3 regions of the Streptomyces sp. NBC_01255 genome follow, and region 1 is predicted to be linked to each of the others. Evidence: riboswitches for the same ligand, from Rfam matches in the RefSeq annotation. Region 1 holds a riboswitch; each other region holds the start of a gene.
The links. A riboswitch is a leader RNA that binds a small molecule or an ion and turns the genes downstream of it on or off. The one in region 1 is predicted to bind cobalamin.
Positions count from the first base shown of each region.

Region 2: another riboswitch for cobalamin. It lies ahead of metE (5-methyltetrahydropteroyltriglutamate--homocysteine S-methyltransferase); the one in region 1 lies ahead of OG357_RS12740 (ribonucleoside-diphosphate reductase subunit alpha).
Region 3: another riboswitch for cobalamin. It lies ahead of OG357_RS08345 (ABC transporter substrate-binding protein); the one in region 1 lies ahead of OG357_RS12740 (ribonucleoside-diphosphate reductase subunit alpha).

Region 1 covers NZ_CP108474.1:2,921,240-2,924,597, reverse strand. Annotated here, with positions in the region: gene OG357_RS12740 (ribonucleoside-diphosphate reductase subunit alpha) at 1-1,413, opposite strand, end outside; cobalamin riboswitch at 1,546-1,672, opposite strand; gene OG357_RS12735 (GNAT family N-acetyltransferase) at 1,737-2,237, opposite strand; gene mctP (monocarboxylate uptake permease MctP) at 2,321-3,358, opposite strand, start outside.
Region 2 covers NZ_CP108474.1:1,432,167-1,435,524, forward strand. Annotated here, with positions in the region: gene OG357_RS06115 (Lrp/AsnC family transcriptional regulator) at 69-539, shown strand; gene OG357_RS06120 (hypothetical protein) at 913-1,257, shown strand; cobalamin riboswitch at 1,337-1,557, shown strand; gene metE (5-methyltetrahydropteroyltriglutamate--homocysteine S-methyltransferase) at 1,724-3,358, shown strand, end outside.
Region 3 covers NZ_CP108474.1:1,931,872-1,935,229, reverse strand. Annotated here, with positions in the region: gene OG357_RS08355 (APC family permease) at 1-213, shown strand, start outside; gene OG357_RS08350 (cold-shock protein) at 338-544, shown strand; cobalamin riboswitch at 605-811, shown strand; gene OG357_RS08345 (ABC transporter substrate-binding protein) at 878-1,939, shown strand; gene OG357_RS08340 (FecCD family ABC transporter permease) at 1,936-3,030, shown strand; gene OG357_RS08335 (ABC transporter ATP-binding protein) at 3,027-3,358, shown strand, end outside.

The DNA of each region.
Region 1 (3,358 bases):
GTCGAGCCGCTCCCAGTCGATGTCCTGGGTCGAAGCGTCCACGAACGCGCCGAGGTTGACCGAGCCCAGGTTGCAGACCGCGGTCTCGCCGTCGTCCGTGACCTCCAGGATCTCCGTGCAGAGGTTGGAGGAGTGGACGGTGTGGCCGGGCTCGGCGGTCTGGTTGGCCGTCCGGTTCGAGGCGTCCTTGAAGGTCATCCAGCCGTTGCCGGTCTGGGCCAGGGTCCGCATCATCCGGCCGTACAGGTCACGGGCCGGCATGGTCTTGCGGGCCAGGCCCTTGGCCTCGGCGGCGCGGTAGGCGGCGTCGAACTCCTCGCCCCACAGGTCGACGAGCTCGGGCACGTCGGCCGGGGAGAACAGCGACCACTCGGCGTCCGCGTTGACCCGGCGCATGAACTCGTCCGGGATCCAGTGCGCCAGGTTGAGGTTGTGCGTACGGCGCTGGTCCTCGCCCGTGTTGTCGCGGAGCTCCAGGAACTCCTCGATGTCCGCGTGCCAGGTCTCCAGGTAGACGGCGGCGGCGCCCTTGCGGCGGCCGCCCTGGTTCACGGCGGCGACGGAGGCGTCGAGGGTCTTGAGGAACGGCACGATGCCGTTGGAGTGCCCGTTGGTGCCGCGGATGAGGGAACCGCGGGCGCGGATGCGGGAGTAGGAGAGGCCGATGCCGCCCGCGTGCTTCGAGAGGCGCGCGACCTGGTGGTAGCGGTCGTAGATGGAGTCCAGTTCGTCCTGCGGGGAGTCGAGGAGGTAGCAGGAGGACATCTGCGGGTGGCGGGTGCCGGAGTTGAAGAGCGTGGGGGAGGACGGGAGGTAGTCCAGGCGGCTCATCAGGCCGTACAGGGCGGCCACTTCGTCGAGCGCGCGGACGCTGTCGTCCTCGGCGAGGCCGCAGGCGACGCGGAGCATGAAGTGCTGCGGGGTCTCGATCACCTTGCGGGTGATCGGGTGGCGCAGCAGGTAGCGCGAGAAGAGGGTGCGCAGACCGAAGTAGCCGAAGCGGTCGTCGGCGGCCTGGTCGACGGTCGCGTCGAGCCGGTCCGCGTGCAGCGCGACGAAGTCGGCGGTGCGGTCGGCGATCAGACCCTCGTGGTGACCGACGGCCACGGAGGCGGAGAAGCACACCGCGCCCTGGCTCGCGGCCTCGTCGGCGATGGTGATCGTCAGGAGCCGGGCGGCGAGCCGGGAGTAGGCCGGGTCCTCGGAGATCAGGCCGGCGGCCGCCTCGGTGGCCAGCTCGCGCAGTTCCGCCTCGTCCGCCGTGGCGCTGCGGCCGCGGAGCGCGGCGGCGGCGACCTTGCCGGGGTCGGTGTCGGGCAGGTCGGCGGTGAGATCGGTCAGGGTCCGCAGCAGCACGGTGCCGGGTCCGTCGCTCTCGATCGCCGTGGCCGGATCGGCGGGCGCGATGGTCACGTGGGGCTCTCCCTCGCTCGGCTCGGGGCCGCGGGCGGGGGAAGGCGGGCAGGCGGGCATCCGTACGCCGGATGCGCCGCGTCCACCGGCCCACTCCGCGAGGCCCGGACGTCAGTGACACCCGGAACGGTCGGACCGGGCGCGCTGTCGGCAGGTCCTCGGACTCGCCTCGTACGCGCGTATGGGTACGAAGCACACCGTTGCGGGACAGTTCCGGATTCGCGCCGGATTTCCCTGCGTCGACAGCGAGCATGAGCATACATGTGGGGGGCGCCGCTTGCGGCACCCCCCACATGTTGTGTCGCCCTCGGTTGCTTTGGGTGTCAGAACTCCAGGGCGTAGGTCCGCAGCCGGTGGCCGGGAACCGGCTCCCAGTCCCGCTCCGGGGTGCGGACGAAGCCCATCCGCTCGTAGATCCGGTGCGCGGAGACCATCTTCGCGTCCGTGGAGAGCACGAGCCGCGCGCACTCCGGCACGGCCCGCGCGCGGTCCGCGCAGTGGCGTACGAGCGACTCTCCGACGCCCCTGCCGCGGGCCTCCGGCGCGACCACGAGCATCCGGAACTCGGCCTCGCCGACGACGGCTATGTCCGCCCAGGTGGTGTCGCCCTGGGCGTAGGTCACGCCGCCGATGATCCGCTCGTCCGCGTCGACGGCGACGAGCACCTCGGCCTCGCGGGCCCGGCGGGCCGTGTCGCGCAGCACGGCCAGATAGAAGTCGTCCTCGCCGTGGAGCAGCAGCCCGTCGTTCAGATAGGTCAGCCCGGTGAGATCCCCGAGCTCCTCGTACTCCTCGGGCCGTACCGCCCTGATCGTGAAGTCCATGGGGCCAGTCTGCCTCGCGAGGCACGCGCAGGGGCCCGGGACCTCCTGGCGGAGATCCCGGGCCCCGTGGCCGTACCGCGAGGTCAGTGCACTCCGGCGCCGACCTTCGCGTCCGGCGTCGGGTCCGTGTCCGGCTTCGCCGTGCGGGCCGGCGCGTCGGCCGTGTAGTCCGACGGGGACGTCTCGTCGATGCCCTCGGGGGCCTTCACGGCCTTGAGGACGAAGGTCAGGACGACCGTGACGACGAGGTTGAGGACGAAGGCGGTGAGACCGATGTAGCCGATCTCGCCGATGCCCGGGATCTCGGCGGAGGAACCGCCGAAGTGCTTCTGCGTCGGGCTGGCGACGCCGTACGCGGCGACCGTGCCGTAGACCATGCCGACGGCCCAGCCGGCGAGCAGCGCCCAGCGGTGGAACCAGCGGGTGAAGAGGCCGCCGACCAGCGCCGGGAAGGTCTGGAGGATCCAGATGCCGCCGAGGAGCTGGAAGTTGATCGCGACCGTCTTGTCCATGGTGAGGACGAAGGCGAGCGCGCCGACCTTCACCAGGAGCGAGACGAGCTTGGAGACCTTGGTCTCCTGGGCCGGGGTCGCGTCCGGTTTGATGAAGTCCTTGTAGATGTTGCGGGTGAAGAGGTTGGCCGCGGCGATCGACATGATCGCGGCCGGGACGAGCGCGCCGATGCCGATCGCGGCGAAGGCGACGCCCGCGAACCAGTCCGGGAACATGGTCTCGAAGAGCTGCGGGATGGCGAGCTGGCCGTTCTTGACCTGGATCCCGGCGGCGATCGCCATGAAGCCGAGCAGCGCGAGCAGGCCCAGCATCAGCGAGTACAGCGGCAGGATCGTGGTGTTGCGGCGGATCACCTCACGGCTCCGCGAGGACAGCGTCGCCGTGATGGAGTGCGGGTACATGAAGAGCGCGAGCGCCGAGCCGAGCGCCAGCGTCGCGTACGTCCACTGGCCGGCCTCGCCGGGGACGAGCGTGCCGCGCGGCTTGCCGGTCGCCTCGTTGGTCTGCGCGTACGCCTCGCCGGCCTTGGCGAAGATCTCGTCGAAGCCGCCGAGCTTGATCGGGATGTAGATGATCGCCACGGCGATGACGATGTAGATCAGGGTGTC
Region 2 (3,358 bases), 1.5 Mb from region 1:
GTCCCGCAGAAGGGATTCCCGCCTGTTCCGAGGCCCTTCGGCCGTGGATCCGCCGGTAATCTGGCCGGATGACCGAGACCCTCGACGCGACGGACTGGGCGATCCTGAGGGAACTCCAGCAGGACGGCCGGATCGCGTACACGGAGTTGGCGCGGCGGGTGAACCTGAGCGCGTCGGCGACCAAGGAGCGGGTGCGGCGTCTGGAGGACGCCGAGGTGATCACGGGGTTCCGGGCGGAGGTGGACCTGGAGCGGACCGGCCATCCGGTGCTCGCGGTGGTCCGGCTGAAGTACCCGGGGACACGGCACGAGCCGTTGCGCCGGCTGCTCGGTGAGCGCCCGGAGTACCTGGAGTGTCTGCGGACGACCGGGGACGACTGCTACGTCCTGAAGGTGGCGGCCACGTCGATGTCCCATCTGGAGGAGCTCGTCGACGCGCTGGCCCGGTTCGGGAGTACGACCACGAACCTCGTCCTCAGCCGGACGCTGCCGTTCCGGGGACCGGCCGAGCCGCGAACGGCAGCGCGCGCGGCTCGCTGAGATCCGGAAGGGGCGCGCGACATCTGCCGTGCGCCCTCTCAGTCCGACCGCGCGCTCCGGCGAACGGGTCAAACGGTGCTGGGGGCTTCCCGACCAAGATCAATAGCCTGACGTCCGGCGCGTGACCTCGCGTCTGTCGGACAGAGAAGGCAAGCGACTCCCGTGAAACTTCCGATGTTGCAGCGCATGGCGTGGCTCACCGCGGCGACCGCGCTGCTGACGACGCCCGGCTCCGCCCCGGCGGGCGCCGCCGACACATGGCAGAAGGCTCGCCGCCCTGTGGGCGGACCGGGGCGCGGGGCCCGACCGTCCCGCCACCCTGTACGCGGCGCCCCTGACGTTCGCCGCGTGGGGGCAGCCGCTGTTCGGCGCGGTGACGAACCGGACCTACCGGTCGACGTACCCGGACGACGCCGGCACGCGGCACATCTCCGACATCGCGGTGACCGCCGCCGGCCGGCTCGTCGTGGGTTCGGCGGCGGACGCCGGTGACGGCGGCCCGTTCGACTCCGCGGTGAGCGACGCCGGCCGGGTGACGATCTCGGCGACGGGCCGGGTCCGGGTCTCCCTCGCGGCCTCCCCGACCGTGCTCGGGACGTACCCCCAGTACAAGATCGAGGCGGTGGAGTGCCTGCCCGACTCCACGGACACCCTGCTGGGCACCGACGACGAGAACCTCGGCGGCTACGTACGGACGGTGTCCTTCTGCGGCGCCTGAGCACGACGTGACCTGACGGACTCCGGGGCCTGCTGGGGCCCCGGAGTCCCCTTGCGTGCAAAGACCGCGAGGACCGGGCTACGCTGCGGGTGCAGCTGGTTCGCCCCCGTCAGCCGGACGGGATGCGTCGTAAGAGGGAACCCGGTGGGAATCCGGGACTGCCCCGCAGCGGTGAGCGGGAACGACCGCCGTCATCAGCACTGGACCCGGGAAGGGTCTGGGAAGCGACGGCCATTAGGTGTCCTCCCCCGTGAGGACGTGCCCGCGAGTCCGAAGACCTGCCCGTTGCCCGCACGCGGACGATTCCGCGCGCGGATGTTCCGGTGACCTCGTGGGCGGGTCGGCGTACAGAGCGAGAAGGACGACCGCGTCGCACCGCGCCGGGTCGCACCGTCCGTTCCGTCACCCTTCGCGCCCTCGTCCCGTCACCGGGACCTCAGGGATTCATCTCGCGAAGGAGATCTCCGTGACCACCAAGTCCGCAGCCGCGGCAGCGCAGGCCACCCTGCACGGCTACCCCCGCCAAGGCGCCGACCGGGAACTGAAGAAGGCCGTCGAAGGCTACTGGAAGGGCCGCGTCAGCGCCGACGCCCTCCGGACGACCGCCGCCGAACTGCGCCGTACCACCTGGCGGCAGCTCGCCGCCGCCGGTGTCGACGAGGTCCCCACCGGCGACTTCTCGTACTACGACCACGTCCTCGACACCACCGTCATGGTCGGCGCGATCCCCGCCCGCCACCGGGCCGCCGTCGCGGCGGACCCGCTCGACGGCTACTTCGCCATGGCACGCGGCACCCAGGATGTCGCGCCACTGGAGATGACCAAGTGGTTCGACACCAACTACCACTATCTCGTCCCGGAGTTGGGACCTGACACGGTCTTCTCGGCCGACTCCTCCCAGCAGGTCGCGGGCTTCCGGGAAGCTCTCGACCTGGGCCTCGGCGCCCGGCCCGTCCTGGTCGGCCCCGTCACCTACCTGATGCTCGCCAAGCCCGCGCCCGGCGTGGCGGCCGACTTCGATCCGCTCACCCTCCTCGACCGGCTGCTTCCGGTGTACGCCGAGGTCCTCGCCGACCTCCGCGCGGCGGGCGCCGACTGGGTGCAGCTCGACGAGCCCGCCCTCGTCCAGGACCGCACCCCGGCGGAACTGAACGCCGCCGCACGCGCCTACCGCGACCTCGGCGCGCTCACGGACCGTCCGAAGCTCCTGGTCGCCTCCTACTTCGACCGGCTCGGCGACGCCCTCCCGGTGCTGGCCAAGGCGCCGGTGGAGGGGCTGGCCCTCGACTTCACCGAGCGAGCGGCCGCCAACCTGGACTCGCTCGCCGCCATCGGCGGCCTGCCCGGCAAGCGACTCGTCGCCGGAGTGGTCAACGGCCGCAACATCTGGGTCAACGACCTGGCCGCGTCGCTCACCACACTCGGCACCCTCCTCGGTCTCGCCGACCGCGTCGACGTGGCGGCCTCCTGCTCCCTGCTGCACGTCCCGCTCGACGCCACGGCGGAACGCGAGATCGATCCGCAGATCCTGCGCTGGCTCGCCTTCGCCCGCCAGAAGACCGCCGAGATCGTCACCCTCGCGAAGGGACTCTCGCAGGGCACCGGGGCCATCACCGGCGAACTCGCCGCCAACCGCGCCGACCTCGCCTCGCGCGCCCGCTCCCCGATCACCCAGGACCCGGCCGTCCGCTCCCGCGCAGCCGCCGTCACCGACGCCGACACCCGCCGCCCCCAGCCGTACGCCGACCGCGCGGGCGCCCAACACGCCGCCCTCCGGCTTCCGTTGCTCCCCTCCACGACCATCGGCTCGTTCCCGCAGACCGCGGAGCTGCGGACCGCGCGGGCCGACCTGCGGGCCGGGCGGATCGACACCGCCGGGTACGAGGAGCGCATCAGGTCCGAGATCCAGGACGTGATCGCCTTCCAGGAGAAGACCGGCCTCGACGTCCTGGTCCACGGCGAGCCCGAACGCAACGACATGGTCCAGTACTTCGCCGAGCAGCTCACGGGCTACCTGGCCACGCGACACGGCTGGGTCCAGTCCTACGGCACCCGCTACGTCCGGCCGCCCGTCCTCGCCGGGGACATCTCCCGTCCCGCG
Region 3 (3,358 bases), 990 kb from region 1:
TCGGAGCGCCGCACGCTCGGGCGCCCGATCACCGCGTACGTCCACGGCCTCCGGGAGGCCGAACCCGACACCCGGATCACCGTCCTGATCCCGGAGGCCGAACCGGAACGGCTCTGGCAGCGGCCTCTCCAGAACCGCCGGGGCGCGCTCGTCGCCCGGGCCGTCCGCCGCGACACGGACGCCGTCGTCTGCCGCCTCCGTTTCACGGTGTAGGGAACACCCACGACGGTCTCCCGCGACGGTCTCCCATGGCGGTCTCCCATGACGGGCGAAGTGCGGGCCGACGGGGTAGATCTCCCCTGAGAGGCACTTCGCCGGTGACGACAGGGAGGCCGCCGTGGAAGGCAGAAGCAAAGGGTTCGTGCAGTCCTTCAACCGTCTCGGCGGGTACGGCTTCGTCGTCCCGGTGGATTCCGAGGAACAGGTGTACTTCAGCGCCGCGGACATCGAGGGAGAGCTGCAGACGGTCTCCGAGGGCCAGCAGGTCACCTTCGTCCTCGTCCTCGGCGACGGCCGCTTCGAGGCGAAGGAGCTGCGCCTCTGACCTGCGGGGTGTCTTGCCGATCAGGCCGGGCTCGCGGCCGGAGGTGCGACGGGTCCCCGGTGGTACTGTGCCGAGGCCAGTCGCACCTTTGCGCTCACCCGAACGGGCGAGCGTACGGGTCAGGGAATCCGGTGGGAAACCGGAGCTGACGCGCAGCGGTGAGGGCGACGGGCGGAGCATCGGCCACTGGGCGGCGGAACAGGCCCGGGAAGGCGCCCCGTCCGGATGACCCCGAGTCCGAAGACCTGCTGGCGGCCCCGGCGTCACGCCGTCGACCGGGGAGCACCGTACGACAGGCTCCGCGTATGAGCCGTGGACGCAGAGGAATGCTCCGTGCCGCTCGCACACCCCGTCCGTTCCGCCGCGCTGTTTCTCGCCGGCACCCTGACCCTGCTCGTGACCGCGACGGGCTGTGGCGGCGGACCCGCCACGACGCCGTCGGCGAAGAGCTCAGCCGGTGGCTCGGGCTCCGGCTACCCCGTGACTCTCGACAACTGCAGTGAGCGCGTACGGATCGACCGCCCGCCCCGGCGGGCCGTCGCGCTCGACCAGGGAGCCGCCGAGATCCTGCTCTCCCTCGGCCTGGCCGACCGGATGGTCGGCACCGGAACGTGGACCGACCCCGTCCTCAAGGGGCTTGAGGCGCAGAACGCGAAGGTGCCGCGCCTCGCCGACCGTTACCCCTCCTTCGAGAAGGTGCTCGACACCGAACCCGACTTCGCCGCCGCCTCGTTCGCGTACACCCTCGGGAAGGGCGGCGTCGCGCCCCGCGAGCAGTTCGCGAAGCTCGGCGTCCCCACCTACGTCTCGCCGACCGACTGTGCCGACAAGGACAACAGCGGCGACGGCGACGGTGTCCGCACCCGGCCGCTCACGATGGAGACCGTCCACGGCGAGATCCGGGACCTGGCCCGGGTGTTCGGAGTGCCGGAGCGAGGCGAGAAGCTCGTCGCCGAGCTCAGGGGCCGGGTGGCGAAGGCCGCTTCGGCGGGCGACTTCAAGGACGTCTCCGTCCTCTACTGGTTCGCCAACGCCGAGTCCCCCTACATGGCGGGCTGTTGCGGCGCCCCCGGCATCGTGACCCGCGCGCTCGGCGCGAAGAACGTCTTCGACGACACGCGCGAGGAGTGGCCCCAGATCAACTGGGAGACCGTCGCGGACCGCGACCCGGACGTGCTCGTCATCGGCGATCTGACCCGCCGTTCCCAGTCGGCGGAGAGCGCCGCGAAGAAGATCGCGTTCCTGGAGTCCGACCCGGTCACGAGGAACATGACGGCGGTGAGGAAGAAGCGGTACGTGCTGCTCAGCGGCCAGGCGATGAACCCCACGATCCGTACCGTCGAAGGCGTCGAGAAGGTGGCGGCCGCGCTCCGCTCGTACGGGCTCGCCAAGTGACCCTCACCCGCCCCGCCCGCCCCGCCGCGCCCCGTCCTCCCGGTTCCCGGCCTCCCACCCGGTCGACCACGGTGCGGCGCGGCGGCCGGGCACTGGCGTGGGCCGTGGCGGGGCTCGCCGTCCTCTGCGCGTCGGTCGCCGCGGCGATCACCATCGGGCCGGCGGACATCCGCGTCGGCGAGGTGTGGTCCGTCGTCGTCGCCCATCTGACCGGGGGCGCCTCGGACCTGTCCCCGATCCGGGACGGGATCGTCTGGAACCTGCGCCTGCCCCGCACCCTCCTCGCGGCCGTGTGCGGCGCCGGACTCGCCGTGTGCGGGGCGGTGATGCAGTCGCTCCTGCGCAACCCGCTCGCCGATCCCTTCGTCCTCGGCGTCTCCTCGGGGGCCTCGACCGGCGCCGTCCTGGTCGTCGTCCTCGGCGTCGGCGGGGGAGTCGTCTCCGTCACCGGCGGCGCGTTCCTCGGGGCGGTCTGCTCCTTCGCGCTCGTGCTGCTGCTCAGCCACACCCTCGGCGGTTCGCCGGACCGCGTGGTCCTCGCCGGGGTCGCGGCGATGCAGCTCTTCTCCGCGCTGACCTCCTTCGTCGTCATGACGGCCGCGGACGCGGAGACCACCCGCGGCGTGCTGTTCTGGCTGCTCGGCTCGCTCGGCGGGGTCGGCTGGGACGAGGTGCGGGTGTGCTCAGCGGTGCTCGTGGCGGCCCTGCTGATCTGCGGCGGGTACGCGCGGACGCTGGACGCCTTCGCCTTCGGCGAGGACGCCGCCGCGTCGCTGGGCGTCGCCGTCACCCGCGCCCGGACGGTCCTCCTGTGCGTCACCGCCCTCCTGACGGCCGCGCTGGTCTCCGCGGCCGGCGCGATCGGCTTCGTCGGTCTCGTCCTGCCGCACGCGGCCCGCGCGCTCGTCGGCCCCGGGCACGCCCGGCTGCTGCCGGTCACGGCGCTCACCGGAGCGGTCTTCCTCGTCTGGGCGGACACCCTCGCCCGTACGGTGCTCGATCCCCAGGAGGTCCCGGTGGGCGTGGTGACCTCGCTGATCGGCGTACCGGCCTTCGTCCTCGTCCTCTACCGCACGAGGGGTACGCGATGACCGCGGAGGCGGGCACGGCCACGGGGCTCCGCGCCGACCGGGTCTCGCGCACCGTCGGCGGCAGCCCCGTCCTCGACGGTGTCAGCCTCGCCCCGCGTCCCGGCACCGTCACCGGCCTGCTCGGTCCCAACGGCTCGGGGAAGTCGACGCTCCTGCGCCTCCTCGCCGGCGTCCTCGCCCCCGACAGCGGCGTCGTCACCCTCGACGGCGATCCCCTCGACGGCCTCGGCCGCCGCACGGTCGCGCGGCGCCTCGCCGCGGTCGAGCAGCAGGCCGACACCCAGGTCGACCTGACCGTCCTCGACGCCGTCCGGCTGGGCCGCGTCCC